Regions from separate parts of the Lacrimispora sp. YZC11 genome, predicted to be linked through region 2. Evidence: predicted binding sites of a transcription regulator. Region 2 holds the regulator's gene; each other region holds the start of a gene.
What was found. Region 2 encodes NrdR, which represses ribonucleotide reductase genes. Its sites were predicted from a motif close to CACAANATNTTGTG; they were not measured.
Positions count from the first base shown of each region.

Region 1: AC27IJ_RS06745 (ribonucleoside-diphosphate reductase subunit alpha) is a predicted target of NrdR. The motif match lies at 8,960-8,973, and genes of this name have one in related genera.
Region 3: AC27IJ_RS04540 (ribonucleoside triphosphate reductase) is a predicted target of NrdR. The motif match lies at 2,913-2,926, and genes of this name have one in related genera.

Region 1 is NZ_BAAJYQ010000006.1:95,882-106,945, forward strand. It holds gene catA (type A chloramphenicol O-acetyltransferase) at 1-266, opposite strand, end outside; partial or broken gene AC27IJ_RS06695 (transposase) at 516-866, shown strand; gene AC27IJ_RS06700 (DUF3955 domain-containing protein) at 901-1,158, opposite strand; partial or broken gene AC27IJ_RS06705 (DUF3955 domain-containing protein) at 1,270-1,338, opposite strand; gene AC27IJ_RS06710 (RNA polymerase sigma factor) at 1,329-1,811, opposite strand; gene AC27IJ_RS06715 (IS3 family transposase) at 1,935-2,087, shown strand; gene AC27IJ_RS06720 (DUF3837 family protein) at 2,514-2,858, opposite strand; gene AC27IJ_RS06725 (hypothetical protein) at 2,953-3,198, opposite strand; RNA gene ssrA (transfer-messenger RNA) at 3,545-3,887, opposite strand; gene nox (H2O-forming NADH oxidase) at 4,098-5,432, opposite strand; gene AC27IJ_RS06740 (ribonucleotide-diphosphate reductase subunit beta) at 5,538-6,581, opposite strand; gene AC27IJ_RS06745 (ribonucleoside-diphosphate reductase subunit alpha) at 6,629-8,887, opposite strand; gene AC27IJ_RS06750 (ABC transporter permease) at 9,146-10,087, opposite strand; gene AC27IJ_RS06755 (ABC transporter permease) at 10,088-11,064, opposite strand, start outside.
Region 2 is NZ_BAAJYQ010000005.1:53,325-64,388, reverse strand. It holds gene AC27IJ_RS03425 (glycoside hydrolase family 3 C-terminal domain-containing protein) at 1-652, shown strand, start outside; gene AC27IJ_RS03420 (glycoside hydrolase family 5 protein) at 693-2,132, shown strand; gene AC27IJ_RS03415 (ABC transporter permease) at 2,217-3,176, shown strand; gene AC27IJ_RS03410 (sugar ABC transporter substrate-binding protein) at 3,173-4,168, shown strand; gene AC27IJ_RS03405 (DUF4190 domain-containing protein) at 4,526-4,873, shown strand; gene AC27IJ_RS03400 (DUF975 family protein) at 4,870-5,700, shown strand; gene AC27IJ_RS03395 (PRC-barrel domain-containing protein) at 5,753-6,013, shown strand; gene nrdR (transcriptional regulator NrdR) at 6,187-6,639, shown strand; gene AC27IJ_RS03385 (YqeG family HAD IIIA-type phosphatase) at 6,647-7,156, shown strand; gene aroQ (type II 3-dehydroquinate dehydratase) at 7,360-7,788, shown strand; gene efp (elongation factor P) at 7,901-8,458, shown strand; gene AC27IJ_RS03370 (GNAT family N-acetyltransferase) at 8,602-9,084, shown strand; gene argS (arginine--tRNA ligase) at 9,451-11,064, shown strand, end outside.
Region 3 is NZ_BAAJYQ010000005.1:305,610-316,673, reverse strand. It holds gene scpB (SMC-Scp complex subunit ScpB) at 1-326, shown strand, start outside; gene AC27IJ_RS04555 (dUTP diphosphatase) at 338-775, shown strand; gene AC27IJ_RS04550 (tetratricopeptide repeat protein) at 814-1,593, shown strand; gene hflX (GTPase HflX) at 1,607-2,878, shown strand; gene AC27IJ_RS04540 (ribonucleoside triphosphate reductase) at 3,067-5,433, shown strand; gene AC27IJ_RS04535 (oxygen-binding di-iron domain-containing protein) at 5,653-6,474, shown strand; gene AC27IJ_RS04530 (HD-GYP domain-containing protein) at 6,474-7,739, shown strand; gene AC27IJ_RS04525 (RrF2 family transcriptional regulator) at 7,807-8,247, opposite strand; gene AC27IJ_RS04520 (NAD(+) synthase) at 8,632-10,542, shown strand; gene AC27IJ_RS04515 (TrmH family RNA methyltransferase) at 10,557-11,064, shown strand, end outside.

The sequences.
Region 1 (11,064 bases), on a different contig from region 2:
GTGTAGCAAGGATTACTTGCATCATAATAGCCAACTTGTCCGTTACTATTTAAATCCATACGAAACTCTTTGTGAGAATTTACAACATGGGAAAGTCCAAATAGAATTGTTGGAAATAGCTTTAGTTTATTACACTTTACAGTTTTGTAGAGAGAAGTTATGTCAATGTTCACCGTCATACTAAATGTACAAGGTGAATTATTGTAAAATTGATCGTAAGTATTTTTTCTATTCCACTCATTTTGATTTATTATATTAAAGTTCATTATATTGCCTCCTAAATTTGTTTTGAATATGAATTTAGAAGGCTTTCTTGTTTGTGTCAACCATTTTATTACCTCCGTCAAATATAAATAATCTTCATGAGTAGAATACCAGAATACCTACCAACTATCAATATTAAATTTTCAACGAATCATGAAGGGTTATCACGGCCCATAATGAAAATAGGGTATTGGTTCCGCTACTTTTTTTATGCTTGCTTTTGCTGTAGAATCAAGTTTGAAAGGGAATCCCTTGATGCCTGTCTGAAAACCAAGACCCGGAATCATATCGGTGAGATTCTGGTCGCTGTAAACGGAACCCTTTCCAAATACCAACAGGATTTCCTGAAAATGCTAATGGATCATTATGATTCTCTGAAATCGCATCTTACAGAAATCGAAGTAGCATTGGAAAAAACAATGGCTCCTTTTGCCCTTCAGGTTGAACAGTTAAGCAGCATCTATGGAATCAATACCACTGCTTCCTGTGCAATCATTGCTGAAATTGGTACTGATATGAGCCATTTCAAAACAGCCGAACACATCTGTTCCTGGGCTGGTTTATGCCCTGGCAATAACGAAAGCGCCGGGAAACGAAAAAGCACCTCTAACATAATGCTCAAGATCTTTCAAAAAATTATTTAACATTTTGCATGCGCCTCTTTATAGCCAGAATCCCCACAACAAGGCCTGACAATAGTGCAGCCAATCCAAACAAGTATGAAAGCGGAATCAAAGCAAACGGTTCTACCAGAAATCCTTCTGCTGTCACATAACTGCCGATTATATTATATGCCACCAAGCACCCGACACTAGCTATAATAGAAAAAAGAAATGTGCCTGTGAAAAAAGATAACAATCTATCCTGTTTCCATTTTTTTGCAATATTGTTCATAATTTTTATATCCTCCGTATTTTTAACCGTTTTTATCTCTATGTCAATCTGCTTCAATTCGTCACGGCACTTTTCACAGGTTAATAAATGATCCTCAATTAATTTGCGGCTGTCCTCACTGCATACATTATCGTGATACAATGGGAGCAGGTCCTTTATTATTTCGCAGGTTATTCGCATTCTATTTTCTCCTTTAATTTCATTTTTGCACGATGGTAAGTGACCCTTGCCCAGCTTTCTGTTTTTTCAAATAAGCACCCTATCTGTGAAAAGGATAAATCTCCAAACACCCGCAGCATAAAAACCTCCTTATATGGTTCGCCTAAGCTATGAAGTTCTTTGTGAATTTTAAATACAGATTCTTTCGATAACAGGCTCTGCTCTATCGTTGAATCAACAAGAATATCTTCCGTCTCAGTCAAGTTTTCATGATACTTTTCTTTCTTTTTGTATGTGAAAAATGTATTTTTTGCAATTTGACATAACCACACATAGAGCTTGCACTTCCCATCAAATTTATCGATATTTTTTAGAGCCTTAAAAAATGTCTCTTGTGTTATTTCTTCCGCAATCATTTCATCTCTACTTATTGACAAAACATATTTATAGACATCCTTGAAGTAAAGACTGTATATTTCATTGAAGTCCGTCACTTTCTCACCTCGCTTTCATACATAAGACTACGGAGAATCGAATTCGTTACAATTATTTTTTAAATATTAACGTGTCTCTTTGACTCACTAATTAAAGATTACCCTATATCCAACTAACTATCTATAAAAAGAGAGCTTATTCAGGCTGCTCATTATGAGACCCCTGAACAAGCTCGAAATGATATTTTTAAATACATTGAATTATATTATAATACCAAAAGGATTCATTCTGCTCTTGGGTATATAACTCCCGCTCAATTTGAAGAACAAAATTAATAAAATCCGCTTAACTTTGTGTCTGCAAAACCTTGACAGCTCCAAACCTTTAATTTTTAATACTGTCTACTTGACAGGGAGCGGTTCATACTTCGAGTTAGTAGTTTTCTATATTTATTCATTTTTATTGACTAAGTATTATGTCATAATCTTTCTAACATATCATAACTCAATACCCGAAATACTTGACGAAACTTTTGAAACCCATCCTGCCCGATAATATAAATATTTGGCATATAGGACATTCTTTTTTTTGAGTATGCAATACGTTCCAAACCATTGTCTACAGCCGTATGGTTACTTAAAGCCACATCTACTTTTTTACTCATTGCTTCATTAATAAAGTAATCCAATGACTTTAGAGTAATCTACCGAAACAACGGCCCTTTTGACAGTCTAAATGAAATTTATAAAGTTCTTTATTTTTCACCTATATGCAGGTGCTTTATATGCAGGTTCTAATCCATTCTGCTCATTATAAGCATATTGCAAAAGGTCATATAATTCATTTGTGATAATTTCTGGTTTAAAATATCCATCAAGCATATTAGTTATTTTTAAAGCATATTCTGATGGTACAGGTCTACCGTCAATTTGTTTGAGTATATCTTCTTTCATATCTTTTAGGGTATCAAATTTCTTTGGCATAGGAAGGACATACATCTTTGCCAAAATACCAACTGCACAACAGCATTCATTTATTGAGGTCAGCAGAATTCCTTGAAACTGTGATTTAATCTCTATCGCTTGCTTATTGATAAAAAATACCATAATGATTTTCCTTTGTTTTTATTAATGTATTCCAGTTTGATTTATTCAAAAAACATGCCAAAAATCTACATTATGTAGATTCTCGGCATATAACTCAGATACTTTGTTCAATTTCTGCTTTGGATATAAGTAATTCCTTTAATTCCGATATAGACATATTTTGTTCTTCCAGTATTGTTGAAACTTCTTTAAATTCTTCCAATTTAATTTCATCTTGTATTTGTTTTAATCTTTCTTCTTGAGTCTTAATGGCAGTCTTATATTGCTCTATCGCATCTTGTGTACTTTTTAGTTCTTCTCGAAGTTTTTCAAGTGACGATTTGCGAACTCCTCTGGGCATTGATTATTGCCTCCTTTTAATTATTTAGATAAAAAGATTATTACACGAAGAAAATTTTTTAAACCATATCTTTACTTTACCTACAAGTTTAATCCAATTGGTAAAGATACTCTCTTGATAAATACACATAATAAGTATAACAAAAGCAGAGAATAAATCAACTAAAATTATTGTTACAAATTTTGACCCGCATACGCATGTAAATACAATTTCCCCCACATTTGTACCCCGCTTATAGCGTTTTACAGCACTTTATAACGGTCCGAAACGGTCTGAGACTGAAATTTTACATAAATAAAAAAGCCGTAAACCCTTTATTTAAAGGCATTTAACGGCTTTTTACATTGAGTGGAGCAGACGGGAGTTGAACCCGTGTCCAAAAACCAATTCCCTGTTCTTCTACTATCATAGTTAGTTTATTGACATTCCCTCCACCGCCCGGGAACTAACACCCTGACAGCTTCAGTAGCTTCATATTACGACCGTATGCTCAAAGCTTTGCAAACGTCGTTTCTCACATAGTCGATGCCGGGATCTTAAAGTGTGAGTGCCTTAAGGCCGACAAGCTGCATTAAGCAGCTAAAGCTAATTCGTTATTGTTAGCGTTTATATTTAGGTTTGCCATTTAACGCATCGCATGCGGATAGCTTCACCAGCTGCATAGCCCCTGTCGAAACCAGTACTGCCCCTGACTGGTACTCTTCTGGAGAGCATTCTCATACTAACATGAATGAAATCAATTGTCAAGACCTGTGCATTTCCCTGCCGCTATTAACTTGTGGCAATGCTGCCTTAAGATTCACCTTATTCCTTTTTTTGGTTTTTAATGCTTTCTCTTATCAAGCATTTCATCAAAAATTCTGTTTTAAACAGCAGGAAAAGCACACATCCGCTAAAATCTATTTCGCCTGCAATGCAGCCATTGTAAAATAATTATAGGGCTGATTAAAATGAGGAAGGAAGAAAATATCCGTCAGCTTTAACCGGTCGATGGTGACCTGTTCCTGAATGGCAAGGGAGAACATGTGTATTGCCATGGAAATATCATATTCCGAACATAATTGTGCTCCCAGAATGATGCGGGTCTTCTTATCATATACGATCCTGATTTTCACCTTGTAATTGTCATGATCAATAAAGGCCGGTTTTTGGGTATCCTCATAATCCACCGCCTCCGCATCATACCCCAGCTTTTTAGCTTTTGCATAGGTAATTCCTGTAGAGACCATCTTCAGATTCCAGATGCAGATTCCATTGGATCCCTGAACGCCGATGGATTCCAGGGGCGTGCCGCAGACATTATGGGCAGCCACGATTCCGGAACGGACGGCATTGGTAGCCAGGGCAATATAGTTTGTTTTTTGGATGGAGTTATCAAAAATGGTTGCACAATCGCCGATTGCATATACATCCAGGCGGCTGGTCTGCTGCCGTTTGTCAACTAAATACGCTCCATTGCAGAATAGTTCAAGATCCTCCTTGCCTAACTGGTTGTTAGGCTTAAAGCCGATTCCCAGTATTACCATATCAGCATGGTATTTCTTTTTATCGGTGACCACCTTTTCCACCTTGCCGTTTCCTTCAAGCTTTGTCACGATTTCGTTATAAACCACCTGAATGCCATGGCTTGCCAGGTTTTCGGACATAATATCTGAAAACTCCTGATCGTAATAGCTTGACAGACAGGTGTGCATATTGTCGATCAGGGTGACATTTTTTCCCACACGGCGGAAAGCTTCCGCTAATTCAACGCCGATATACCCTGCCCCTACCACAACTACATCCTTTATAGAGTCATGGTGCAGCTTATCAATGACATCCTTCGCATTCTGAAACAGCTTCACAAATTGGACGTTGTCCAGCTCTTTTCCTTCAATATCAGGAGATATGGGCAGAGAACCTGACGCAAGAATCAGTTTATCGTATTCCTGCTGGTATCTCTGTCCATACTTTCCCACAGCGTAAACAATCTTATTATCATAATCAATGCGGTCCACTTTGGTTTCCATGTAGACCTTTGCGCCCTTTTCTTCAAAAATATCTTTGCTGCAATAAAACAGGCCATCGGAGGAGTGAATCTGGTCCCCAATCCAAAGAGCCATACCACAGCCCAGAAAACTGATGTTGTCATTGGAATCAAATATAATGACTTTCTTGTCCTTATAATTATCTAAAATTGTATTTATTGCTGCCGTTCCGGCATGGTTTGCGCCAATTACCACAATGCGTTCCATAAATAGCCTCCTTAATAATTGTTTTTCTTATTATAACACATCGTTAAAATAAAAACAATTATTATTATCGAAATTCACCTGTTTTTTACGGCAAAACTTTACCTGCTACAGGTCATCCACCAGAGCACTGCTTTTTGCATAGGCCGTACTTTTCGCTTCAAAAAAATCAGTTTTGATCAAATTGGCATTGCTGTACTGATTAACCCATAACATGCTTTCCGGTTCCCTGTCATGGCCCTCATAAATCCGCTCCCAGCCAAGGCTTGCACAGCGTAAATTTCCCAGATACATGATATAGTCTGTGATCATTTCCCTTGTAAGCCCTGGTACTTCATCTCCGATGGCATAGCAGCCCCAGGTGATTTCCTGCTCACAGCCTTCCCTTATCATGCCCCGGTAAATCTCCACCCGTTCCCTGGTAAAAAGCTCCGGTTCTTCTTTTTCCAGTTCCAGAATGATATTGCGGAACAGCCACAAATGAGTGTTCTCATCCCGGTTAATGTAACGGATCTCCTGGGAGGAGCCGGTCATTTTATGGTTCCGTCCCAGGTTATAGAAGAACATGAATCCGCTGTAAAAATACACGCCTTCCAGAATAAAATTAGCCACAACCGTTTTCATGAAAGCAAATGCACTCTTGTCCTTTTGAAACTCATTGTACAGGTCGCCGATAAAGGTATTGCGGGCAAGAAGATGGGGGTCGCTCTTCCACAGATAGAGCACCTCATTCCGTGTCTGAGGTTCACAGATGGTATCCAGCATATAGCTGTAGCTCTGGCTGTGTACCGCCTCCTGAAAGGTTTGAATGGAAAGGCAGAGATTGATCTCATTGGCAGTCACATATTCTCCCAGGGCCGGTAAATTAGCGGTCTGGATGCTGTCTAAAAACACCAGAAAGGATAGTATCTTATCATAAGCTCTCCGCTCCTGCGGACTTAATAAGGGATAATCCTTCCTGTCCCTGCTTAGATTAATTTCTTCAGGTATCCAGAAATTATTCATCGCCTGCCGGTACCAGTCGCTTACCCAGGTGTATTTCATATTGTTAAAATCATTGAGGTTTGTTGTGTTGCCGTTAATCATCCGCCGTTTCCTTACCTCAATCTCCCCATCGGGATGAAATAGGGGTCTTTTTTTTAATTGTTCCATATCAATCTCTCCAGACTCTCTTATTTTATTTTCGTCTATCGTCCGCCTTAGCTGGAGCAGGCTTCGCATTCATCCACTTCCAGGCTTTTGGAACGGATGTAGTAAATGGTTTTTACACCTTGTTCCCATGCCAGGATATAAAGCCCCAGCACCTGACGGAGGGTGTAATCATTGGTTATATAAAGGTTCATGCTCTGGGCCTGGTCCACATGGCGCTGCCGGATTCCAGCCGCCCGTACAGACCAGCTTTGGTCAATATAATGGGCATTTTTATATTTCCAAAATGTTTCCGGCGATAAGTCCGGGGCCACCCGGGGAACCAGACCGTTCTTTTTTTCCTCCAGATAATACCGGTTCATGACAGGATCCAGTCCTGCCGTGGTTCCGGCGATCATGCTGGTGCTGCTGGTTGGCGCGATGGCGATGAGCCAGCCATTTCTTATGCCTTTTGCTGCCACCTTTTTCTGTAGGAGCTTCCACTTTTCAGAGCAATATCCCCGTTTATTAAAATAAGCACCTGTCTGCCATTCACTGCCTTCGTACAGGTCATATTTTCCTTTTTCTCCGGCAAAATCACAGCTTGCTTCAATTGCCGCGTAATTGATTGCCTCAAACACCCTGTCGGCAAATTTCAGATGTTCCTCTGACTCCCAGGAAATCCCGTTCTTTGCCAGCATATGATGATATCCGCTTACTCCCAGTCCCACCGGACGGTAGCGGAGGTTGGTGACCTTTGCATAGGGCACAGGGAAAAAATTCAAATCAATCACATTGTCCAATGCCCGGACCGCACTTCTTGTTAACTCCATCAGCTCACGATCGTCCTTAAGGTCAATCTTTCCCAGGGAAAGGCTGGCTAAGTTGCACACTACAAAATCTCCCGGTTTTGTTACGGTGACCACCACAGTCTCTCCGTCCACTGTCTGTATCTGCTGATCCACCTGGTCAACCCCGCTCATGTTCTGGGCAATTTCCGTACACAGGTTGCTGCAGTAAATAATACCGCTGTGGCTGTTGGGATTGGCTTCATTGACTATATCCCGGTTAAAGGTAAAGGGCGTTCCTGTTTCCACAGCGCTCTTTAAAACCAGGCGGATGATGTCTTTTATGGGAATGATCCGCTTGTGAATGCGGCTGTCGTTGACACAGTCCAAGTAGCGCTCCTCCCATTGGGCTCCATAAGAGTCCTCCAAGGCCCAGCCCTTTATTGTCAGGATTTCATGAGGGCACATTAAATACCAGTCTCCCTCTATATTCTCTTTTGCTTGCTTCCAGAACAGGTTGGGATAACAGACAGCCGGAAAAACATCATGGGCTTTCATGCGGTCGTCCCCATTATTGGTCTTAAGAGTCAGAAACTCCGGCAGATCCTTGTGCCAGACATCCAGGTAAACCGCCACAGCTCCCTGCCGCACCCCCAGCTGGTCTACTGCCACAGCCGTATCATTCGCCAGCTTGATCCAACGGATCACACCACCGGCAGCCCCCTTAAAGCCGCGGATCGCACTCCCTGCGGCGCGGACTTTTCCAAAATAAAGGCCCATGCCTCCTCCGAACTTACTGACCTTTGCAAAGCTGTCTATACTTCGGTAAATGCCATCTAAGCTGTCCGGAACGGTATCGATAAAACAGGAGGAAAGCTGATGGTAAGGCTTTCTTGCGTTTGAGAGGGTCGGCGTTGCCATAGTGACCTTCAAAGTACTGAGCATATCATAAAACCTCTTTACCCAGGTATCCCGGTCATCCTTTTCCAGCATGGCAAGATGCATGGCGATTCCAAGAAACATTTCCTGGGGCGTCTCTAAAGGTGCATTCTGGCGGCTGCGGATCACATAACGGTTTAGCAACAGTTCCAGACCGGAATAATTGAACAGATGGTTTCTGCTATGGTCCATATACGCTTCATACCGGTCAATTTCATCCTTCTTATAGTTCTCCAGAATGTAATCCCCGTAAAGCCCGTCCTCTGTCAGAAAACATATTTTATCGTAAAAGCTTCCGATCTTCCTCCGGTCCAGCTCTTCCTTTAACCTGGTTTCAAAGCGCAGCATGAGCAGTCTTGCTCCTATATACTCCCAGTCCGGTGCCTCCTGGGTTGTCAGCTCCACCGCTGCCTGGGTGAGCGCCTTAAACCGTTCACCAAGGTTCATATTTTTCTTACAGAACCCTGTGAATTTAACGGAGAGGTGACAGAGGCCATATGATGTGGAATCCCAATCCTTCCGGATTCCGTCTAAAACTCCTTCCAGCTCCGGCACCTCTTTAAAATATTCCAGGATTTCCTGTTTTCCAACTGTTTTTTCCATTTATAATTCCCGCCATTCCAAGTTTTATATTAATATGAATAACTGTTATTGATCTCATATGTAAAAATATACCACAACATATAGTTAATTTCAACCACCGAGATACAAAATGTTCGCCTCTGATTTATTTTCTCCTTTTATTATCCCCAAACAAAGGCCGTAAAATTAATTATTAAAAAAACGCCTGAAGCCTTACAAAGTAAGATTTCAAGCGTTATCATTGAAAGGAATTTCCTGGTCAGGAAGACTTAAAAAACCTTATCTGGCGCCGCGCACATAAGGCTTCCCAAGACTTTCAGGCCCGTGATTTTTATGAGCGGAACCCAACAGTGCCGCTAACGTGATCAGATAAGGAAGCATGGACAATGCCTGGGAGGGAAGGGGAACTCCCACAGCCTGCAAACGGATCTGCAGCGCATTGGCTGAGCCGAACAAAAAAGCAGCTCCCAGCATACCGAAAGGAAGGTAACGCCCCAGAATGACAGCCGCCAGAGCAATATACCCTCGCCCGGAGGTCATATTTTCCGAAAAATTCCCCACCTGCACCAGAACCAGATAAGCACCGCCAATCCCGCCCAGGACTCCGTTTAACACCATGGAAATATACTGGTACCGGTAAACCGGTATCCCCGCCGAATCCGCGGCGCGGGGGCTTTCACCGATGGCGGCAAAGGAAAGCCCTGTGTTTGTTCTTTTATAAAAAAATGATACTCCCATGACTAGAAAATATATCAGATAGGTTAGAATATCCTGATGAAAAAGTGCATTTCCAATGAGCGGAATATCAGCAAGCACCGGTATCCGGACTTTTAAAAGAGGTTCGATCTGCTGATAAGACTGTCCGCCGGACATCAGCTTATACAGGAAGCTGGTAACACCCAGTACAAAAATATTTATGGCAATTCCGCTGACCGACTGGTCCTTAGAAAGCCTGATGGACAGGACTCCGTGAAGCATGCTGACAGCCGCTCCTCCCGCCATGCCGCAAAGAAGCCCTATTAGAATGCTTCCCGAGAAAAATGTGCCTGCAAAGGAGAAAAAAGCGCCGGAAAGCATGACGCCCTCCATTCCGATATTCAGTATTCCGCATTTTTCCGATATTGTTTCCCCAAGCCCTGCATAGGCAAGAGGCACGGCCATCCGCACTGCTGCCGACAAAAAGGCAGTCAGAAAACTGGCGGTTAGTATCTGATGTATCATCTAGTTCCCCTCCTTTGCTCTCATTTTGCCCGTAAGAAGCTCTCTGCCCAGGATAAGCAGTACAATAAATCCGATCAGAAAGTCTACAATCGCAGAGGGAATCCCCATCTGCCTTTGCATGGAGTTTGCGCCTACTTCCAATGCCGCAAATAAAACAGAAACAAAAAGCACGCCACCCGGGTGATTGAAAGCCAAAAGAGTTATAAGGATTGCCGTATAGCCACAGCCTCCTGAAATTCCCTCAAGCAGCTTTTTCTGGACTCCCAGTACCTCCACAGCCCCCGCAATTCCCGCCAGGCCTCCGCTTAACACCGCTGACAGGATTATATTCTTCACCACGGAAATGCCGCTGCATGCTGCTGCCCGTTTATTAAAGCCCACAGCTTTGAATTCATAGCCTGAGGTCGTCTTTTCCATGAGAAACCATACAAAGAGCACGGCTCCAAGGGCTATAAAGATGCCAGTATGAACTCTGGTCGGCTTAAGAAAACGTAAAAGTGTAACAGATGCATCTATTTTTTCAGATTGAGGAATGCTTCCTGCCGGATCCATGAGAAAGGTGCGGACTGCGATTCCCAAGAGATTCACGGAAATATAGTTAAGCATAATGGTGCATATGATTTCTGATATTCCAAGCTTTGCCTTTAGTAAGGCTGCTATAAGAGCCCATAATCCTCCAAAGATAAATCCGCAGCCAATGGCAAGAATGATCCGGAAAACCCCGGTCACACCGGTGGCATTTAAAGCTACCCAGGCAGATGCAAGAGCTCCTATGTAGAATTGTCCTTCCGCACCGATATTAAAAAATCCGGTCCGAAAGGCCACCGAACAGCCAAGTCCGGTGAGAATCAAAGGAGTCGCTTTTACAAACACTTCCCCGAAACCGCTCACATTGCCGAAGATTCCGTTAAAAAACATCCGGCTTGCCGTGAAAGGATCGGCTCCTGATAAAATGACAAGAATGGCCGCCACAGCTA
Region 2 (11,064 bases):
GGTGGTGATAAATATGTCTGGAAGCGCCATGGACTTAGCGTGGCTGGATCAGGCGGAAAGCGTAAAAGCAATTCTGCAGGCATGGTATCCCGGTGCTGAGGGCGGAACGGCAGTAGCCAGAGTCCTCTTTGGGGAGATCATCCCCTCAGGCAGGCTTCCAGTCACCTTCTACCGGTCTGAGGAGGAGCTTCCTCCCTATGAGGACTACAGCATGAAAAACCGGACCTACCGGTATATGAAACAAGAAGCCCTTTATCCCTTTGGATTCGGCCTTTCCTATACCAGCTTCCGGTACAGGGATTTAGAGTGCGCCCCTGCAGGTGACGGCAGCGTGTCCGTATCTGTGAAGGTCAGGAACGAAGGACCGGCAGATGGTGAGGAAGTGGTTCAGGTGTATGTAAAGAACTTAGATTCTCCTCTCGCAGTGAGGAATCATTCCCTGTGCGCCTTTGCCAGGGTGAGTCTTGCAAAGGGGCAGGAGAGGGAGGTAAGCTTCTGTCTTCCGGGTCTGGCCTTCTGTGTGGTGGACCAGGATGGGGACCGCCGCTTGGCTGGGCATCGGTACGATATTTATGCGGGCGGCAGCCAGCCTGACAGAAGGAGCTGTCTGCTTACAGGCTCCGAACCCTTAAACGTCCGGGTGGTGCTGTAAGGGGGACTGTGTGAAAGAAAGCTGAAGAAGGAGAGATAAAATGGATTTATTACAGGTAAGAAATGGTAAAATCGTGGATGAATCAGGAAATCCTGTGTACCTTCGCGGAACCTGCGTGGGTGGCTGGATGAACATGGAAGATTTTATCAACGGATATCCGGGTACTGAGAGTGGGATGAAGAGGGAGATGGCCATGGCCATTGGTGCAGGCAAGGCAGAATTGTTCTTTGAGACCATCCTTGACAACTTCCTGGCTGAGGAGGATATCCGGCTGATCCGGGAAACCGGAGCCAACTGCATCCGCATTCCTTTGAGTTACCGGCATTTTGAGGATGACCAAAATCCTTTTATATATAAGGAAGAGGGATTTAAGCGGCTGGATGCCCTACTGGATGCCTGTGAACGCCAGGGGGTCTACGTAATCCTGGATATGCATGCCTTGTCCGGATGGCAGAACTGCCACTGGCACAGTGATAACGAGCGGGGGGCAGCTCTTCTCTGGAGCTTCCGCCATTTTCAGGAACGGATCATAGCACTTTGGGAGGCGATTGCACAAAGGTACAGGGACAGAAATGCGGTGGCAGGCTACGACCTGATGAATGAGCCATCCACAGGAACGCCCACCGGCGAACATGCCTATGACTTTTATGAGTTCTATCAGTCCGACTGGAAAGCAATCAACAAACTGTACCGGGAGATCGCAGATGCGGTTCGAAGAATTGATAAAAAGCACATCCTGTTTCTGGAGGGGGATAATTATTCCAGGAATTTTGAAGGGCTTGAGATACCTTTTGAGGATAATCTGGTGTACAGCAGCCACAACTATATACCACCGGGATATGGGCCGGGGACGTACCCGGGATATTATAACGGGGTGTACTGGGATAAGAATAAGCAGAGGACTGAATTTCTTAACCACCAGGGGACACAGTTTGCCTTGAAGCACCAGGTACCTCTGTGGGTAGGGGAGTTCGGTTCCCAGTATCATGGTTTTCCGGAGGAGCTTCCATACCGACTGGCATCTATGGAGGACCAACTGGATATTTACAACGCGTATGGAGTCCACTGGACCACCTGGACTTATAAGGACCCCGGGATTATGGGGTGGGTATTCTTAGATCCGGAGAGCGAATATATGAAGATCATCCAGCCGGTCCAGGAACAAAAACGCATCCTGGGAGCTGAGAATTTTGTCGCAGATTATGCAGGGGTGGCGGAGGGCAGAAAGAAATCCCGGGCGCTTGCCGATTATATCCTGGATGTGATGGGAGAAACCAGGATCGACAAGGCTTCCAATGCTTTTGTGATGAATTACGGGGTGCTAAACGGCTATGCGGGCGCTATGCTGCAGCCGGCTTACGCCAGGCGTTTTGCCGGATACAGTGAGGATGACTTAGAGCGCATCGCCGGAGGCTTCAAGCTTGAAAACTGTGTGAAGAACCAGCCTTATCTGAATCTTCTGAAACATATGCTGCATTGATAAATATCCATTGTTCTGTTAAAATTGGATGTGAAAATTTGTAAATAAGCAGCCGGGAATAACGGAAAGAGGAGAGAACTTGGGATGAGGAAAAAGATAGTCTGGAAAGAAAAAATGGCAGAATACTGGATGATTGGGCTTTTACTCTTCCTGGTTGCTGTGTTCTCTTATATGTTACCGGTATTTGCCACCAGAGGGAACCTTGCCAGCTTCCTGCGTTCCATGCCTATTTTGGGAATTGCCACACTGGGAGTGGCAATGCTCATGATCTCTGGCGGGATTGACCTGTCATGCGGGGCTATAATGGCCTGCGCGGGGACGGCGGCTGCGTATCTGGCTGTGCGGGGAATGCATCCGGTAGCGTGCGTTGCCCTGGGAATTTTCTGCGGCGGCACCTGGGGACTTCTCAACGGATTTCTGATTACACGGTTTGAGCTTAAGCCGTTCATTGTGACCGTGGGAAGCAATTACATGATCCGGGGATTGACTCAAATGTTCACCGGGGGCATTTTAATCAGCGGTCTGCCAGGCTGGTTCTATCGAATTTCCAATACTAATCTGCTGGGCAATATCCTCTATTCCAGTTTTCTCATCTTCCTGGTCCTGGCGGCGGCAGTTGTCCTTGTTATGAGATGTACCATATTCGGCCGGTACTGCTATGCCGTAGGCTCCAGTAAGAAAGCCAGCAGTCTGGCCGGCATCCAGGTAAAACGGCATCTTCTCAAGGTTTATTTTATTGAAGGGGCCTTTGCGGGGATTGCGGGAATCATCCTCATGTCCTACTTGAACGTGGGCGCATCCAGTGAAGCTATGGGGTTGGAAGCATATGCCATCGCTGCTGTGATTATTGGTGGGATCCGGTTTGAAGGAGGGGCAGGAGGCATCGTGCGTGCGGTTCTGGGGCTGCTTATTATAGAAGTGTTTAAAAACGGTATGAATGCGGCCGGAATAAATACTTACGGGCAGCAGGCAGTTACAGGGCTTATGATTCTGGCGGCTATCGTGATGGACTATTTTCGGAAGAAGAGGGAAGAAACGGCATGAGAATGTTTAAAATTTGGGTAATCGGAATGGCAATATGCTTTTTTACGGCCGGATGCGGGAAGCGGCCCAGCGCCGCTTTCGTAAGGCAGGAAGAGAAGACCCTGTACCTGATTACATTAAATAAAGAAGGGCCTTATTGGAAGCCGCTGATTCAAAGCGCGCAGGAGCAGGCAAGAGAACGGGGATTCTGTCTGATCATAAAAGCGGGGCTGCCCGGAGATTCCTCACGTCCCCAGAAGCTGATTGAGATGGTCCAGGAGGCTATCGACCAGAACGCAGACGGCATTGCCATGGCAGCCTTGGAACCGGAGATGTTTGATATAAAAGCAGCGGAGGCAATGGCGGCCGGAATCAAAGTAGTCACCTATGATACGGATATCAGGACCTACGGCAACCGGCTGGCATATATCGGGACCAATAATTATGAAGCCGGAATGGAGCTGGGAAGACGCGGCGCAGAAGACTTAATAGAGAGAGGGATTACCAAAGGGAGGCTGACGGCCGTTACCTACAGTGGTTCTGCTCAGAACATGACCGAGCGTTACAGGGGGCTTAAGGACGGTTTTAACCAGGCGATGGGGAAGGATGCCGCCCTGTTTACCTGGTGCGACTGGATTATCAACGACTTAAGCGTATCCAGGGCAAAGGAGCAGTTGGAGACACAAATCATATTATACCCTGACTTAAAGGCAGTGTTCACCCTGGGAACAGAGTCTGTCATCACCGGAACCATGGAGGCCATCAAATCCCAGAACCTTCAGGGAATTCTGTACCATTATGGATTCGACTATTCCCCCACTCTTGCAGCCGGTGTGGATGAAGGCCTGATTACGGGTATTGTGGACCAAAACTGCCAGGTGATTGGCAGGACGCTGGTGGACAAACTGGCGGACGCAGTGGAAGGGAGAGAGATTGGGAAGGAGTACTTAATTGACGTGACATGGATAGAAGCTAATGAAATAAAAGTGTATGGGGAAAAATCGGAGAGGTAATATAAAGAATACAAAGCAGAAAAGCGCGCCCGGCAGGAGTTGTAGGTACAGTATGACGCTTTGCAGATGGGAAGCGTACACTTTTCCTGACTCATGGAACAGGTAAATTACGGCGTGTTAAAATAAGTAGTGCAAGGGAAATGAACATTTTTTATCGGGCCTCCGCTGAAGAATGTTCTTTTTATTGAAAAAGAATATTTAATTCCAGGTAATATTTCATCGTTTTTGATGAAAAGGAAATATAGCGGGCAGCCACTTTTCCTTTTGTTATTTTTTTGCCAGATAAAATATTAGTTTTACAGTCAATGGAAAATATTGTATAATTGCCGTATTATAACAGAAAAGGAGATGATAGAAATGGATCAGGATAATCAAGATGGTTCCTGGCAGGAAAACCAGGATTTGGATCGCGATGCCGTATACAGGCAGCCAGAGAGGCCAGCCCAGAGTAACTTGGCCCTTGCTTCTCTGGTCATGGGGATTCTTGGGATTATAACCTCCTGCTGCTGTTACGGAGGCTTGATCTTCGGAAGCCTTGGGATCCTGTTTGCCCTGCTTTCCAGGACGGAAGACAGGTTTGAAGGCTATGCAAAGGCAGGCATCATCACTTCATCCATTGCCTTCGTGCTGGTTTTATTAGTTGTTATCATATTTATTGGAACTGCGGCGATGAGTAGCTTGGGGTTAGGAGGTGTGCTTTCGTGAAAACTTCATCATCAGAACTTAAAAGGCATGCAAAACGGACCTTGAAAGGCAGATACGGCTTGTGTATCGGTATCCAGTTTATAGAATTTGCCATTCTTCTGGCAATATCTCTGGTGTATATTTTAACGTCCTTTTCTATGGGATTGGTAAGAGATCCTTTTTTAAACGGCGCACGCAATGTGTCAGCAGGATATGTGGTTTTAAAGGCAGGGGTTTATATATCATTCCTGATTATTCTCTCTGTATACGGCCTTTTAAAACCGGGAGTCCTTAAGATTTATATGAATATGTGCAATGGCCAAACTGCCAAACTGTCTGATCTGCTCTTTGCTTTTCAGAACAAGCCACATAGGTTTTTGGGACTTTATTTTATAAATCTTCTCATTGGATTTGCCTGGGGGATACCGTACTTTGTAGTACTCATTGTAGCAGTCATCACTGATTTTATACCTGTCATGATAGTACTGCTGGTACTTACGTACCTGCTTCTGCTCATTGGAAATATCTTTACCATGCTGTATTTATCCCAGTCCATGTTTCTTCTCGTCGAGTCTCCGGATCAGAGGGTAATTGGGAGTCTCAAGGATAGTGCAGCCATGATGAAGGGCAATAAGGGAGGCTATTTTTACCTTTTAATAAGCTTCATTGGGATGGTAGTCCTGGGATACTGCTCCATGGGAATTGGCTTTCTCTGGATCATCCCTTATATGCAGGCTACCATGACAGAGTATTATCTGGATCTTAAGGAGAGGATTTCCCATAATTCCCCTGGAAGAGGCGGAGAAACCTCCTCCCAGTCCATGTGGAACCAGGAAAATCAGTGGTAGAACCGTGTCATACAGGGGGGGTACGCATAGAATATACTAAGGAGGTGTATCTATGCGAATTTGTGAACTCAAACAAAAAGAAGTAATTAATATCTGTGACTGCAGACGCCTCGGCTTTGTTGGTGATGTGGATTTTGACATGGAAACAGGCTGCCTTTTAGCCATTATTGTACCAGGACCAGGGTGTTTTTGCGGTTTTTTAGTCAGGGAGAGGGAGTATGTGATTCCCTTCTGCGACATAAGGCAGGTGGGGCCGGACATCATTCTTGTAAACGTGGATTTGGAAAAAGCAACGGAAAGATGCGGGATATAGGAGGATGGGCTTGCAGATCTTTGGATTGTAAGTTATGATATATATAAGGAAGTTCGATTCGCCTTTGGCCCATCGAACGGCTAATTTACTAAGTTCAACCCCAACGGCCTTTGCATTTATTAAGTAAATTATGCCAATAATATTACAGTCCGTAAGACAGGAGGACCAGATACGTGAAATGCCCATTTTGCAATGAAGCAGATACAAAGGTCATTGATTCCAGACCGGCAGACGACAACAGCTCAATCAGACGACGCAGACAGTGTGAGAAATGCGGAAAGCGTTTTACCACTTATGAGAAGCTGGAGACCATGCCTCTCATGGTAATTAAAAAGGATAATTCCAGAGAAGTTTACGATCGTTCAAAAATAGAATCAGGAATTCTTCATTCCTGCCATAAGCGGCCAGTATCATCCCAGCAGATAGATTCCATGGTAGATGAGATAGAGACCCAGGTTTTCAACCGTGAGGAAAAGGAAGTAGAGAGCACGGTGATCGGAGAGCTTGTTATGAAAAAGCTACAGGATGTGGATGAGGTTGCTTATGTGCGCTTTGCTTCCGTATACAGAGAATTTAAAGATGTGAGTACGTTTATGGAAGAAATAGGAAAACTGTTAAAAAAGTAGGAGAGTTATGTTTAAGGTATTTTATCCAGATGAAGATGTGGCTTCTGCATATGCCATATCCTTTGAAAAATTATATAAGAACGGGATCAGAGGCGTGATTTTTGATATTGACAATACTCTGGTGCCTCATGATGCACCTGCGGATGAAAGCGCAAAGAAGTTGTTTTTACGTCTGCATGAGCTTGGGATGGAAACATGCCTTCTTTCTAATAACAAAGAGCCAAGAGTGGCTGCCTTTGCCAGGGATGCGGGCGGTTCACGCTATATTTATAATGGAAACAAGCCTAGAAGAAAAGGATATCAAAGAGCGATGGAACTCATGGGAACGGATGCGGAACATACGGTTTTTGTGGGGGATCAGCTTTTTACCGATGTTTATGGAGCCAAGAGAGCCGGAATCCACAGCATTCTGGTCAGACCGATACATCCGAAAGAAGAAATCCAAATCGTTTTAAAAAGATATTTAGAAGCAGTTGTGCTGTATTTTTACCACAGGGATAAGAAAAGGAAAAAGTGAACGGCATTCAGGTGAAAGCATATTTCTGGCGGGTAAAAGATAACCCGGCAGGTTATAATACGGATGAGACGGTCCGGACAAGCCGACTGATCCAGGGTATACAGGAAATTACTAAAAGAGTTCAATGACTTACTGATAGGAAGAAACACCTTTGGGTATACTTTTATGCCCAGAAAGCATTAGTGGAAAGGTGGTAGAAGGATATGAAAATTCTTGTATTAAACGGACCGAATCTGAACTTTTTAGGAATCCGTGAAAAAGGGATATACGGTACAGAGGATTATCATGCACTGGTATCCATGCTGGAAGAAAAAGCGCAGAGAGAAGGTCATGAGCTGGAAGTCTATCAGAGCAATTATGAAGGCGGAATCATCGACAAGATTCAGGAGGCATATCACAATGGAACAGAAGGGATTATCATCAATCCAGGAGCATTTACCCATTACAGCTATGCCGTAAGAGATGCCCTGGGTTCCGTTGAGATTCCCAAGATTGAAGTCCATATATCCAACGTCCATAAAAGAGAGGAGTTCCGTCATACATCGGTGACTGCTCCTGTTTGTACCGGACAAGTAGTTGGTCTGGGACTAAAGGGATATACTCTGGCGATGGATTTTTTAACTGGAAAGTAATCGCTCCGATTCAAAGAAAAGGGATATATTTGTAAAAAACTGTTGAAAATGTATTTATTATAGTATAGAATATAAAAGGTTAAGAAGAGAAATTCAAGGAGGAATATCATTTATGATATCAGCGGGTGATTTTAGAAACGGTATCACATTGGAGATCGAGGGTACTGTATATCAGATTATGGAGTTCCAGCATGTAAAGCCTGGAAAGGGTGCTGCGTTCGTAAGAACGAAGATTAAAGATGTGGTAAACGGCGGCGTTGTAGAGCGCACATTCCGCCCGACAGAAAAGTTCCCACAGGCAAGAATCGACAGATTAGACATGCAGTATCTGTATGCCGATGGCGATCTTCATAACTTTATGGATACAAATACCTATGAGCAGGTAGCATTAGCTCCGGATGTAATTGGTGATGCGTTAAAGTTTGTGAAAGAGAATGAGACGGTTAAGGTATGCTCTTATAATGGTAAGGTATACTCTGTAGAGCCTCCGTTATTCGTGGAACTGGTTATTACAGATACAGAGCCGGGATTCAAAGGCGATACTGCCCAGGGCGCTACTAAGCCGGCAACGGTTGAAACCGGTGCAGTGGTATATGTGCCATTATTTGTTGAACAGGGTGACAAGATTAAGATTGATACACGTTCAGGTGAATATCTGTCCAGAGTATAAAAAGAAAAGGACCGGGCAAACCGCAAGGTCCTTTTAATAATTATGTATGATACCGTGAAAACAACGTAGAAAAGATGGTTTTTATATTCCTGCGTTGTTTTTGTGCTATAAGGGTATTTGCTGTGGGGGAAAGAGAGGGTAGTATGATTGTATTTGATGACGGAAGGAAAATACAGATCTTTGAGTTTAAAGATTTTGATTACTTAACCGATGGCGAAATTGATTTAAGGATTGAAGAAAAAGTAACATCTAATGAGGAAAAAGGCTATGTACCTGTATATAAATATAGAATCACTCTGCATAATTCAGATAATAGCATAGGTGCTATTGACATCAGGATCGGGTACAATGAAAATTTGTATTACGGGGGGAATATCGGTTATAGAATTGAAAAAACTTATAAAGGAAATAATTATGCCTTAAAGGCGTGTAAAATTATCAAAGACATAGCGATTGCACATGGGATGAATAGACTTATAATCACTTGCAATCCAGACAATCTGCCATCTCGGAGAACTTGTGAAAAGGCAGGTCTCAAATTGAAAGAGATAGTAGATTTACCAATATATAATGAGATGTATCAAATTGGGGAGCGCCAAAAGTGCATATATGAATGGATTTTATGATTTTGTTCAATTGCTGACAGGCAGGCATAAATATGTATCTATAATAGAGCAGGATATGCTTTAAAAAAAACGCTGCGAAGGAATGCAAGAAAGGTATATAGTAAGGATAAAAGGTAAATATTGTTGGATATAAAAAGAAAGCACCTTTTAGGGAAAAGATAAGGATTGTCCGAATCTGCTGACCTCCCCCAAAAAGGCGCTTATTTTATAAAAAGGCATGTTAATTATGTCCAGACAGTTGGGAATTGCATAGAAGAACCGTTTTGGAAAAGAAAAGGGAAAAGAATTTGATTTTTAAGATTACTTGTAATATAATTAATATTTAGCGTAGAAATATCTGGAATAGAAAAAGGAGACCAGGAACTGATGAAGAAGATTCTTGATTTGATTACAGCAGAGATGAAGGCAGCATTTGCGGACTGCAGATACGATGAGGCTTATGCAAAGGTAACCTTATCCAATCGTCCGGACCTTTGCGAATACCAGTGTAACGGAGCCATGGCGGCAGCTAAGGCTTATAAAAAGAAACCTTTTGATATCGCATCAGAAGTGGTGGCAAAGCTTACGGGAAGCCATGTATTTGCTGCGGTGGATGCAGTGATGCCGGGGTTTATCAATTTGAAGCTTGACTCAGATTATCTGGCAGAATATATGAACGGCATGTCTGACGAAGAACAGTGCGGCTGTGAAAAAACAGAAAACCCAATGACAATTGTAGTGGATTACGGCGGAGCCAATGTGGCAAAGCCTCTGCACGTGGGTCATCTCCGTTCCGCCATTATCGGGGAAAGCATTAAGAGATTGGGCCGTTTTCTGGGACATCAAGTCATTGGAGATGTTCATCTGGGAGACTGGGGCCTACAGATGGGACTAATTATTGAGGAGCTTAAGGACAGAAAGCCGGAGCTTCCTTATTTTGACGAATCCTATGAAGGGGAGTATCCAAAGGAAGCTCCTTTTACCATTAGTGAGTTGGAAGAGATATACCCGGCGGCCAGTTCAAAAGCCAAATCAAATGAGGAATTCAGCGAAAGAGCCCATGGCGCCACTTTAAAGCTGCAAAACGGTTTCCGGCCTTATCGTGCGATCTGGCAGCATATTATAGAAGTTTCTGTTTCCGATTTAAAGAAAAATTACGGAAATCTCAATGTTTCCTTTGATTTATGGAAAGGGGAAAGCGATGCGGAACCCTATATTTCAGATTTAATTAAAGAGCTGGAAGACAAGGGCCTTGCCTATGAAAGCCAGGGAGCTCTAGTTGTGGATATTGGAGAAGAGGGGGATACCAAGGAACTTCCTCCCTGTATTGTAAGAAAGTCGGACGGAGCTGCCCTTTATTCCACTTCCGATCTTGGAACCATCATTGAACGTGAGAAAGATATAATGCCTGACTGGTACATCTATATCACGGATAAGCGTCAGGAACTGCATTTCGTCCAGGTATTCCGTGTGGCAAAGAAGGCCGGTTTTGTATCACTGGATAAAAAAATGTCCCATCTTTGCTTCGGAACCATGAACGGAAAAGATGGAAAGCCCTTTAAGACAAGGGATGGCGGAGTCATGCGCCTGGAGACCCTGATTTCGGACATCAGCAGGGCAGCTTACGAAAAGATCATGGAGAACCGTACAGTTTCTGAGAAAGAAGCGGAGGAAACATCAAAGATCGTGGGAATGGCAGCCTTAAAGTATGGGGACTTATCCAATCAGGCATCCAAAGACTATGTGTTTGACATGGACCGTTTCGTATCCTTTGAGGGAAACACCGGCCCTTACATCCTTTATACCATCGTAAGAATTAAGTCTATTCTTGCAAAATATCAGGGTCTTGAAGACAAATATCAGGGTGAGGAACGGATTCTTGCAGCCGCGTCAGATGCGGAAAAGGATCTGATGCTCCAGCTTTCCAGATACAATGAAATCCTGGAAACAGGCTTTACGGAGCTTGCACCCCATAAAATATGCCAGTACATTTATGAGCTT
Region 3 (11,064 bases), 250 kb from region 2:
TAGAGACCCTGTCCATCATAGCCTACAAGCAGCCTGTAACAAAGCTTGAAATAGAGAAAATACGGGGCGTCAAATCGGATCATGCGGTCAATAAACTGGTGGAATACAATCTGGTATATGAAGTAGGACGCTTAGATGCCCCTGGCCGTCCGGCATTGTTTGCCACCACTGAGGAATTTTTAAGAAGATTCGGCATCGGCTCTACCCAGAATCTTCCGGTTGCAGATCCTGTTGTGGCAGCTGAGATACGGCTGGAAGTGGAAGAGGAGCTTTCTGAAAGCAGTGATCTGATACCGGCAGAAGATAAAAAAGATGATAGCATTTAGGAGGAAATAAGGTGAAACAAGCCATAAGAATTAAATATTTTACAGATAAAATCGAACGTTTACGTTACATTGACGGCAAATCCGACTGGATTGACTTACGCGCGGCACAGGAAGTGGAGTTGAAAGCCGGCGAGTTTAAACTGATCCCTCTGGGAATTGCCATGGAGCTTCCGGCCGGGTTTGAAGCCCATGTGGTACCAAGAAGCAGCACGTTTAAAAATTACGGTGTGATCCAGACCAACAGTATGGGGATCATTGATGAGACATATTGCGGGGACAATGACCAATGGTTTTTCCCGGCTTATGCGCTCCGGGATACGGTGATTCATGTAAATGACCGCATCTGCCAGTTCCGTATTATGGAGCATCAGCCTGCCTTATGCTTTGAAGAAGCAGAGATTCTGGGGCATGATGACCGTGGCGGCCATGGAAGTACGGGAAAACAATAAAATTCCTGTATCGAACTTCCTTAAAAGGAGATAATAGCATGAGAAGAAAGACAGGTTATGCAACTGTCATCCTTGGACTTGCACTGGCAGTTTCCATAGCAGCAGGCGGGTGCGGGAAAAAGGAAGACAAATATTCTTACCGGGCTGCGGGAATCGAAGCTCTTAACCAGGGCAGCTATGACAGTGCCGTGGAAGCCTTTGATCAGGCAATCAGTTCCTCCAAAGGACTGGTAGGGAAGTTTGATGTGGATGTGTTAAAGTACCGGGCAGAAGCCGAATACCTGGCAGAGGACTATTCTTCCGCTGCAGACACCTATGGCATACTCATAAAGGTAGATGGTGAGCGGCCGGAATATTTAAATCTGCGTTCCGTTTCCAGAGCAGGGGCCGGAGATTTAAGCGGTGCGATAGAGGACTATAAGCGAAGTGCTGAACTAGATACAGAAAAGAAGGCTCCGGGCAGGCTGAAAGCTTTGCTGGCCGCAGGGGCAGCCATGGAAAAGGCGGGAACGGCTTCTGATGCCATGAGCCTCTATGAGGGGGCCCTTAAAGAAGGGGAGGAAAGCGCCCAGCTTTATAACCGGATGGGCTTATGTAAGATGGCCGTAGAAGACTGGGATGGAGCGGCTGAATATTTTAAGAAGGGCCTTTCAGCAACCGACAGTTCAGAGGTTTTGGAACTTTTGTTTAACCAGGCTGTTGCTAAAGAGCGTAAAGGTGAATTTAAGACAGCCCTGGATCTGATGCAGCAATATGTCTCAGCTCACGGCCCTGATGAGGAAGCGGAGCGGGAGATCACATTTTTAAAGACAAGATAGGTTGGGACGATTGATGGCAGAGCTGATTGAATTAAAGGAAATAGAAGAACGGGTGATCCTGGTGGCAGTCAGTACCGAGGATGAGAATGACACACAGGCATCTCTTAACGAGCTGGAAGAGCTGGTGAAAACAGCAGGGGCTGTTACCGTGGATAAAATAATCCAGAACAGGGAGAGAATCCATCCGGGAACTTATATGGGAAAAGGAAAGATAGAAGAAATAAAGGACCGTATCTGGGAGCTTGAAGCAACCGGTATTGTCTGCGACGATGAACTGTCTCCGGCCCAGCTGCGTAATTTGGAAGGGGCCCTGGATACGAAGATCATGGACCGGACCATGGTGATTCTGGACATTTTTGCTTCCAGAGCTACGACCAGTGAAGGAAAAATTCAGGTGGAACTGGCTCAGCTAAAGTACCGGGCAGCCCGTCTGGTGGGCCTTAGAAGCTCCTTGTCCCGTCTGGGAGGAGGCATCGGTACCCGCGGACCGGGAGAGAAAAAGCTGGAAATGGACCGACGTCTGATCCACGACAGAATCGGAATGCTAAAGGCTGATTTAGAGGATGTGAAGCGTCACCGGGAGGTTGTCAGGCAGCAGAGGGATAAAAACCATGTGCCCACCGCCGCCATTGTAGGCTATACCAATGCCGGGAAATCTACCCTGTTAAACAGGCTTACAGATGCCGGGATACTGGCTGAGGATAAGCTGTTTGCCACCCTGGATCCAACAACCAGGAATTTAAACTTACCGGGCGGTCAGCAGGTCCTTTTGACGGATACCGTAGGATTTATCAGAAAGCTTCCCCATCATTTGATCGAAGCCTTTAAAAGCACTTTGGAGGAAGCTAAATACAGCGATATCATCCTTCATGTGGTGGACTGTTCCAATCCTCAGATGGACATGCAGATGTATGTTGTATATGAGACTTTGAGGGAACTTGGTGTTTGTGATAAGGTGATGGTTACGGTGTTCAATAAGATCGATGCGGCAGAGGGCGGTGTAATCCTTAAAGATGTTTCTTCGGACCATCAGGTGAGGATATCCGCAAAGACCGGAGAAGGTCTTGATGAACTTTTAAATCTTCTGGAAACCATTCTCAGAAACCAGAAAGTGTATCTGGAAAAGGTATATTCCTATAAGGAAGCAGGGAAAATCCAGCTGATCCGCAAATATGGCCAGCTGTTAAAGGAAGAGTATCAGGAAGACGGAATTCTGGTGAATGCCTATGTGCCATCGGAGCTGTTTGCCTCCTTGGCAAACAATGCCGATGCTGTTGATGAATAAAAAACACAATATGTGGATTGGTGTTAAAAAACCAAACTACATATTGTGTTTTTTCTTTTCTTCTGTTATAATATACTTGTGAAGAGATGTTCTTTAACTTCTCACAAAAGGTGCCGCTTTTAGCGCCGCCTATCCAATGATAAAAAAAGAATGTTAAGGGGTTTTGCAGAGGAAAGGAGTTTAGTTTTATGATCCAGGTGGTAAAAAGAGATGGGGAAAGTGCTGAATTCAGTCTGAATAAAATCACGGAAGCGATTAAAAAAGCATTTAAGGCCACTCAAAAGGAGTATAATAATGAAATACTGGAACTGCTGTCACTTCGGGTAACTGCTGATTTTCAGGGGAAGATGTCAGGAGGAGAAGTCACAGTAGAACAGATTCAGGACAGTGTGGAACACGTTCTTGAGCAGGCGGGATATACCGATGTGGCGAAGGCTTATATTTTATACAGGAAACAGAGGGAAAAGATACGGAATATGAAGGATACCATTCTGGATTACAAGGCTGTGGTAAACAGCTACGTAAAGGTAGAGGATTGGCGTGTCAAGGAAAATTCCACTGTTACCTATTCCGTAGGAGGGCTGATATTAAGCAACTCCGGTGCAGTTACGGCGAATTACTGGCTGTCTGAAATTTATGACCAGGAGATTGCAGGTGCCCACAGAAATGCTGATGTCCATATTCACGATTTATCCATGCTCACCGGTTACTGTGCCGGCTGGTCGTTAAAGCAGCTTCTTCTGGAAGGACTTGGAGGAATACCGGGAAAGATCACCTCTTCCCCTGCAAAGCATTTATCCGTTCTTTGCAACCAAATGGTCAATTTCCTGGGAATCATGCAGAATGAATGGGCAGGAGCACAGGCCTTTTCTTCTTTTGATACTTATCTGGCTCCTTTTGTAAAAGCCGATCACTTATCCTACCAGGAAGTGAAGAAATGCATAGAATCCTTTATCTATGGTGTGAATACGCCAAGCCGCTGGGGAACTCAGGCTCCGTTTTCCAATATTACCCTGGACTGGACCGTTCCTGCCGATATGGCAGAGCTTAACGCAGTTGTTGGCGGAAAAGAGGCGGACTTTAAGTATAAGGACTGCAAGGCTGAGATGGACATGATCAATAAAGCCTTTATTGAAACCATGATAGAGGGAGACGCCAATGGGCGTGGTTTCCAGTATCCCATTCCTACTTACTCCATTACCAAGGATTTTGACTGGTCCAATACGGAGAATAACCGGCTGCTGTTTGAGATGACTTCCAAATACGGAACCCCTTACTTCTCAAATTACATTAACAGTGATATGGAACCAAGCGATGTAAGGAGCATGTGCTGCCGTCTGCGCCTTGATTTAAGGGAGCTTAGGAGAAAGACCGGCGGATTCTTTGGCTCTGGCGAAAGCACCGGTTCCGTGGGCGTTGTAACCATCAACATGCCAAGAATCGCTTACCTTGCCCAGAATGAGGCCGATTTTTACAAGCGTCTGGATCATATGATGGATATTTCGGCCCGGTCATTAAAAACCAAGCGGGAAGTTATAACAAAGCTTCTGAACCAGGGACTATATCCTTATACGAAACGTTACCTTGGCAGCTTTGAAAATCATTTTTCCACCATCGGCCTGATCGGAATGAACGAAGTTGGCTTAAACGCCAAATGGCTGGGGCATGATCTGACAAGTGAGAAAACCAGACAGTTTACCAAGGATGTGTTAAATCACATGCGGGAACGGCTGTCAGATTACCAGGAAATGTACGGAGACCTATACAATCTGGAGGCAACCCCGGCAGAGTCCACCACATACCGGCTGGCTAAGCATGACAAGAAGCATTATCCAAATATCATAACAGCCGGAAATCCGGGAGATACTCCATATTATACCAACAGCTCCCACCTTCCTGTGGATTATACGGCAGATATCTTTGATGCCCTTGAGATTCAGGATGAGCTGCAGACCCTCTATACATCAGGAACCGTATTCCATGCATTTCTTGGTGAGAAGCTTCCTGACTGGGAAGCTGCGGCAAAGCTGGTGCACACCATTGCGGAGAATTTCAAACTGCCTTATTATACATTGTCCCCAACCTATTCTATTTGTTCGGAGCACGGATATCTTTCCGGCGAACATAAGGTATGCCCGGTCTGCGGAAAGAAGGCTGAGGTATACAGCCGGATCACCGGCTACTACCGTCCGGTGCAGAACTGGAATGAGGGAAAAACCCAGGAATATAAGAACCGGACAACTTACGATCCTTTCCACTCCGTACTGAAAAAAGGAGCTGCAGGGGAAAATAGGGATAAGGCAGCGGCGAAAAAAGCGGAGATTCCGACAGGGACCTATCTCTTTACAACGAAAACCTGCCCTAATTGCCGGATTGCAAAACAGTTTTTACAAAATATGGATTATGAGGTGGTGGATGCCGAAGAGAATGTGGAGCTTGCCACAAGATTCGGAATCATGCAGGCTCCTACTCTGGTGGTCATAAAGAACGGTCAGGTGCAGAAGATCACAAATGCGTCTGAAATCAGGAAATTTGCGGAAAGCACGATCAGCTGAAAGGGATCCCTTCCCAGCTGGTCCGTTATTTAGATATAGTAGTCAGTGAAAAGATTCTATGCTATAATGGCATGGAATCTTTTTCCATTTCAGACAGCAGAGGGCCGAATCATTTGCCTATACTGAATTAAAGAAGGGAATGAATGTGCGGATTCCATTTAAGCCATGGCCAACGGTATGGGGACTAGCCATAAATGGATTCATTGGAGGACAATACAGATGGATAAGCAGGATTTGAATTATAAAGAGTATGTAGAAATAGCTGAGGGAGTCTACTGGGTGGGATTTTTTGATGAAAGTGCAGGTCTCCACTGCAACCCTTATTTAATTGTAGATGGTGATGAGGCAGTGCTCATCGACAGCGGCAGCAGGGATGATTTCGGCACAGTCATGCTGAAAATCATGCGAACGGGGATCAGCCCGGGCAAGATCAGCCATCTGATTTATCATCACTATGATCCGGATTTATGCGGCAATATTCCCCATATAGAAACACTCATTAACAGCAAGGATTTAAAAATAATCTCCCATCATGAAAATAATATTTTCATCAACTATTATTCCATGAGTTCGCAGAAGCTGTGCATTGAGCAATTGGGATTTCATTTTGAATTTTCAAGCGGCAGGCGCCTGGAATTTATCAGGACGCCTTATTCCCATTCGCCGGGCAGCTTTATTACTTATGATAAGAAAACAAAAACATTATTCAGCAGCGATATTTTCGGAAGCTATGATCACAACTGGAGCTTATATACGCTGATCGGTGATGTATGCAAGGACTGCGAGCCCCTGAAAATCTGTCCCATCACCCGGAAAGTATGCCAGATAAATGGAATCATAAATTTCCATCAGCGAATCATGCCATCGAAAAAAGCGCTGCTGTATGCCCTTGAGAGGATAGAAGAACTGGATATTTCCCTGATCGCGCCCCAGCATGGAAGTATCCTTGATACTTCAGCAGCACAGGAGATCGTAATCAAACGGCTGAAAGAATTGACCGAAGTCGGGATCGACTATTTCCTGAAGGAGGAAGAAGATTGATGCGGACAGATGCCATCCTGCTGGGACAAAAAATCGTATCGGAAGAATCAGGTTCGGATGAATATGTTAAGGCCATGCTTGACCATTTTGCAAAGCAGGTGGATAATCAGATTCATACTGAATTGGTATCGGAGATCATGGAGCGTTATGTAGAGGTGTCAAAACAGCTGGAAATTAAGAGCAGGGAATTGGAAAAAAGCGATGCTTCCCGCCGGGAGGCCCAGGAAATTGCATTGATCGGCAACTGGGAGCTGAACCTTTCCACAAAGCAGTTATGGTGGTCGGACACCATGAACAGAATATTGGAAACAGACCCGTCTGCTAATTTGGATCTGACGTTTTATTTTCAAAAGGTTTATCCCGATGATAAAGAGCTGGTGAGACAAATTTACCAAGATATGCAAAACGGCATGGCGCCTGCTGAATACCGGTACCGTCTGTTGTTGGAGGGAAACCGGGTCAAGTGGGTGCATATCCGGTTTGTGGCATCAAAGGATTTCAGGGGAAATCCCGCCAGAGTCCACGGTACGATTCAGGACATCACCAGCGCTAAAGTTGTTGAGGAGAAATTAGAGGAATATAATCATCATCTGGAAGAACTTGTTCAGAAAAAGGTGGCTGAAGTGTCCGTTTCTCAAATGGCCACCATTCATGCATTAGTGAAGCTTTCGGAGTCCAGGGATGATGAGACAGGAGAGCATATTGTCAGAACATCACAGTATTGCCGTCTTCTGGCGGAAAAGCTTTGGGAAATGGGAGGACATCAGAGGGAAATAGACCGTGCCTTTATTGATGGCATCACCCAGGCTAGCCCGTTGCATGACATTGGAAAGGTTGGGATTCCGGATGCGGTTCTGTTAAAGCCCGGCAGATTGACGCCGGAGGAATTCGAAATCATGAAAACTCATACAACCATTGGATATCAGACACTGGCAAGCATCGAAAAAAAGGATACAGGAAGCGCGTTCATCAAGGTTGGTATGGAAATCACCCTTTGCCATCATGAAAAATGGGATGGAAGCGGATATCCAAAGGGTTTAAAAGGGGAAGAGATTCCAATATCGGCACGCATCATGGCTTTGGCGGATGTGTATGATGCGCTGCGTTCTAAACGGGTGTATAAAGAGGGGTTTACCCATGAGAATAGTTTAAAGATAATTACTCAGGGAAGAGGAGACCATTTTGATCCCCTTCTGGTAGATGTTTTTCTGGAAAACGATTCCGCTTTCCGGGATATATTTGACCGGACTTCAAACGGAAAATAATAACCGGATTTAAAAAGTTCGTGCTGCCCCTTGAGTCGGGAGAACACGAACTTTTTTGAACCATTGTTTAGATTTCATAATAGTTAGCCTGGCCATCAAGCCTTTTTTGTTCTTCCACTAAATCTGCCAGGGTAATGCTGTCTACCACATCGGAGATCGCATGATCCAGCTTTTTCCATACCATGAGAGTGGCACAATTATGGGAACGGCTGCAGGGGTTGATTTCATCCTCCAGACATGTTACGGGAACCAGACTTCCCTCTGCAAGGCGCAGGATCATGCCAACGGTATATTCCGCAGGAGCCTTTGTCAGATAATAACCGCCCTGGGCGCCTCTTCTGCTTTTCACATACCCGGCCCTGCTTAAGATGGTGACAATCTGCTCCAGATATTTGTCCGATATTTCCTGTCGTTCCGCCACTTGATTGATTTTTGTGCATTCCCCCGGATGAAGTGCAAATTCAAGCATCATACGAAGGGCGTAACGTCCCTTGGTAGAAAATTTCATGGCTTAAAATCTCCTTCCTAATTATTCTTATCTGTTTAGTAGGATATAAAAATATTGTACACGAAACCACCTAAAAAGTAAACCTTAAATTATCCGGCTTCCCAATTTCCAAAAATGGATGTATACTAATACTCATTGGGGAATTGGAAAAAGAAAGAGGATTTCATTGCCTATGGATATTCTGCCATGCTGATCGGTGTGGGAAACATGTGCATTCTGCGTATGATCTAAATTAATCTGCTGGTGCCATTTTTCCCCAGTTTTGGAGCGGTGATGTGGTGTTATCCTATAACATAGATAACAACCATGGTGATGGACTGTGTTTACAGCTTAAAGGCCAAATGATACCAAAGGGTACCAATGAATAGATAGGAGATAAAAGAGATGAAGCATGGATATATCCGGGTTGCCGCGGCAACCCCAGACGTAAAGGTAGCAGACCCGGAATTTAACAGAGAGAGGATTTGTGAGCAGATCAAAGAGGGAATTGATAGGCATGCAAAACTCATGGTGTTTCCGGAGCTTTGCCTGACGGCCTATACCTGCGGTGATTTATTCGGGCAGGATGCTCTGTTAATAAAGGCAAAAGAGGAGCTTAAGGAGATTTTAAAGGCAACGGAAGGACACGACCTTCTATGCTTTATAGGCATGCCCTGGGAACGAGGCGGAAAGCTTTACAATACGGCTGTTGCCATTCAAAATGGAAGAATTCTCGGGATTGTTCCGAAGACGAATCTGCCCAATTATTCAGAGTTTTATGAGCTGCGTTATTTCCAGCCGGGAAACGAAATACCGGTGATGGTAAAATGGGAGGATGAACTGGTTCCTATGGGCACCAACATTCTTTTTGCATGTGAGGACATTCCCCAGCTTGTGGTGGCGGCGGAGGTCTGTGAGGATGCATGGGTTCCAAATCCACCATCCATCCGTCATGCCACTGCCGGAGCAACGGTGATTGTAAACTGTTCTGCCAGTGATGAGACAACGGGAAAGGATATGTACCGTAGAAGCCTTATTACGGGACATTCCGCCAGTCTGGTATGCGGTTTCATCTATGCCAACGCAGGAGAGGGAGAATCCACCCAGGATCTTGTGTTCGGCGGCCAGAACCTGATAGCGGAAAACGGTTCTCTCCTTGCAGAGTCCAAACGCTTTGGAAATGAAACGATATACGGGGACATGGACTTGGAGAGGCTGGTTCATGAAAGACGCCGGATGACTACATTTCCCCAGGCCGACCACAAGGATTATATGGTGGTTCCCTTTAAGATAAAGCAGGAGGAACTGGATTTAAAGAGATTTATTGATCCCAGGCCCTTTGTCCCGGATAATGAGGAGGAGAGAAACAGAAGGTGTGAGGAGATTCTCTCTATACAGGCCATGGGCTTAAAAAAGAGGCTTGCCCACACGGGCTGTAAGCATGGGGTTGTAGGAATTTCAGGAGGCTTGGATTCCACCCTGGCCCTTCTGGTGATGGTCCGGGCCTTTGATATGCTGGAAATTCCCAGGAATCAGATTCATGCGGTGACCATGCCCTGCTTCGGAACAACGGACCGGACGTATCAGAACGCCTGCACGCTGACCAAAACCCTTGGAGCAGAGCTTACAGAGGTGAATATCAGGGAAGCCGTAACCCTTCATTTCCGGGATATCGGACAGAAGGAAGATGTCCATGATATAACCTATGAAAACTCCCAGGCCAGGGAGAGGACTCAGGTGCTGATGGATATGGCAAACAAACTAAACGGAATGGTCATTGGAACGGGGGACATGTCTGAACTGGCTCTTGGATGGGCCACCTATAACGGCGATCATATGTCCATGTACGGAGTCAATGCTTCGGTGCCAAAGACCCTGGTACGCCATCTGGTACGTTATTATGCCGACACCTGCGGGGAAGAGACTTTAAGCAGTGTACTTCTTGATGTTCTTGACACGCCTGTAAGCCCGGAACTCCTTCCACCCCAGGATGGAGAAATTGCCCAGAAGACAGAGGATTTAGTGGGCCCATATGAACTTCACGATTTCTTCCTGTACCAGATTTTAAGATTCGGCTGCCGGCCGGAGAAGGTTTACCGCATGGCGGTCTACGCCTTTTCCGGGCATTATGAAAAGGAAGCTATTTTAAAATGGTTAAAGGTATTTTACCGCAGGTTTTTCAGCCAGCAGTTTAAGCGTTCCTGCATGCCTGACGGACCCAAGGTGGGCTCTGTAGCAGTATCCCCCAGAGGAGATTTGCGCATGCCAAGCGATGCCGTAAGCCGCCTGTGGCTGGAAGAACTGGAAAACTTATAAAAGAGAGGTACATTATGATAACCAGCAGCGCCAATGCAAGGGTGAAACAGGTGATGAACTTATCAAAGAAGGCCAAAGCCAGAAACGTAAGCGGCCTTTTTGTAGCGGAAGGGCTTCGCATGTTTAAGGAAATTCCGGCAGACAGGATTGAAAGCGTCTTTGTGTCGGAAGGCTTTTTAAAAGATGAAGCCCATAAAAAGCTTTTATCGGGAAAAGAATATGAGGTTGTTTCGGAGGATGTGTTTAAGGTCATGTCGGATACCCAGACTCCTCAGGGAATTTTAGCCCTTGTAAAGCAATATGCCTATAAGGAGAAGGACCTGCTGGCTGCTCCTGGCCCTTCCTTTTTGATGGTTCTGGAAAACATCCAGGACCCGGGGAATCTCGGGACTATTCTCAGGGCCGGGGAGGGAGCAGGAATTACCGGCGTGCTTATGAGCGAAACTACAGCGGATGTTTACAATCCAAAAGTAATCCGCTCCACCATGGGGTCCGTTTTTCGTGTTCCGTTTGTGTATACGG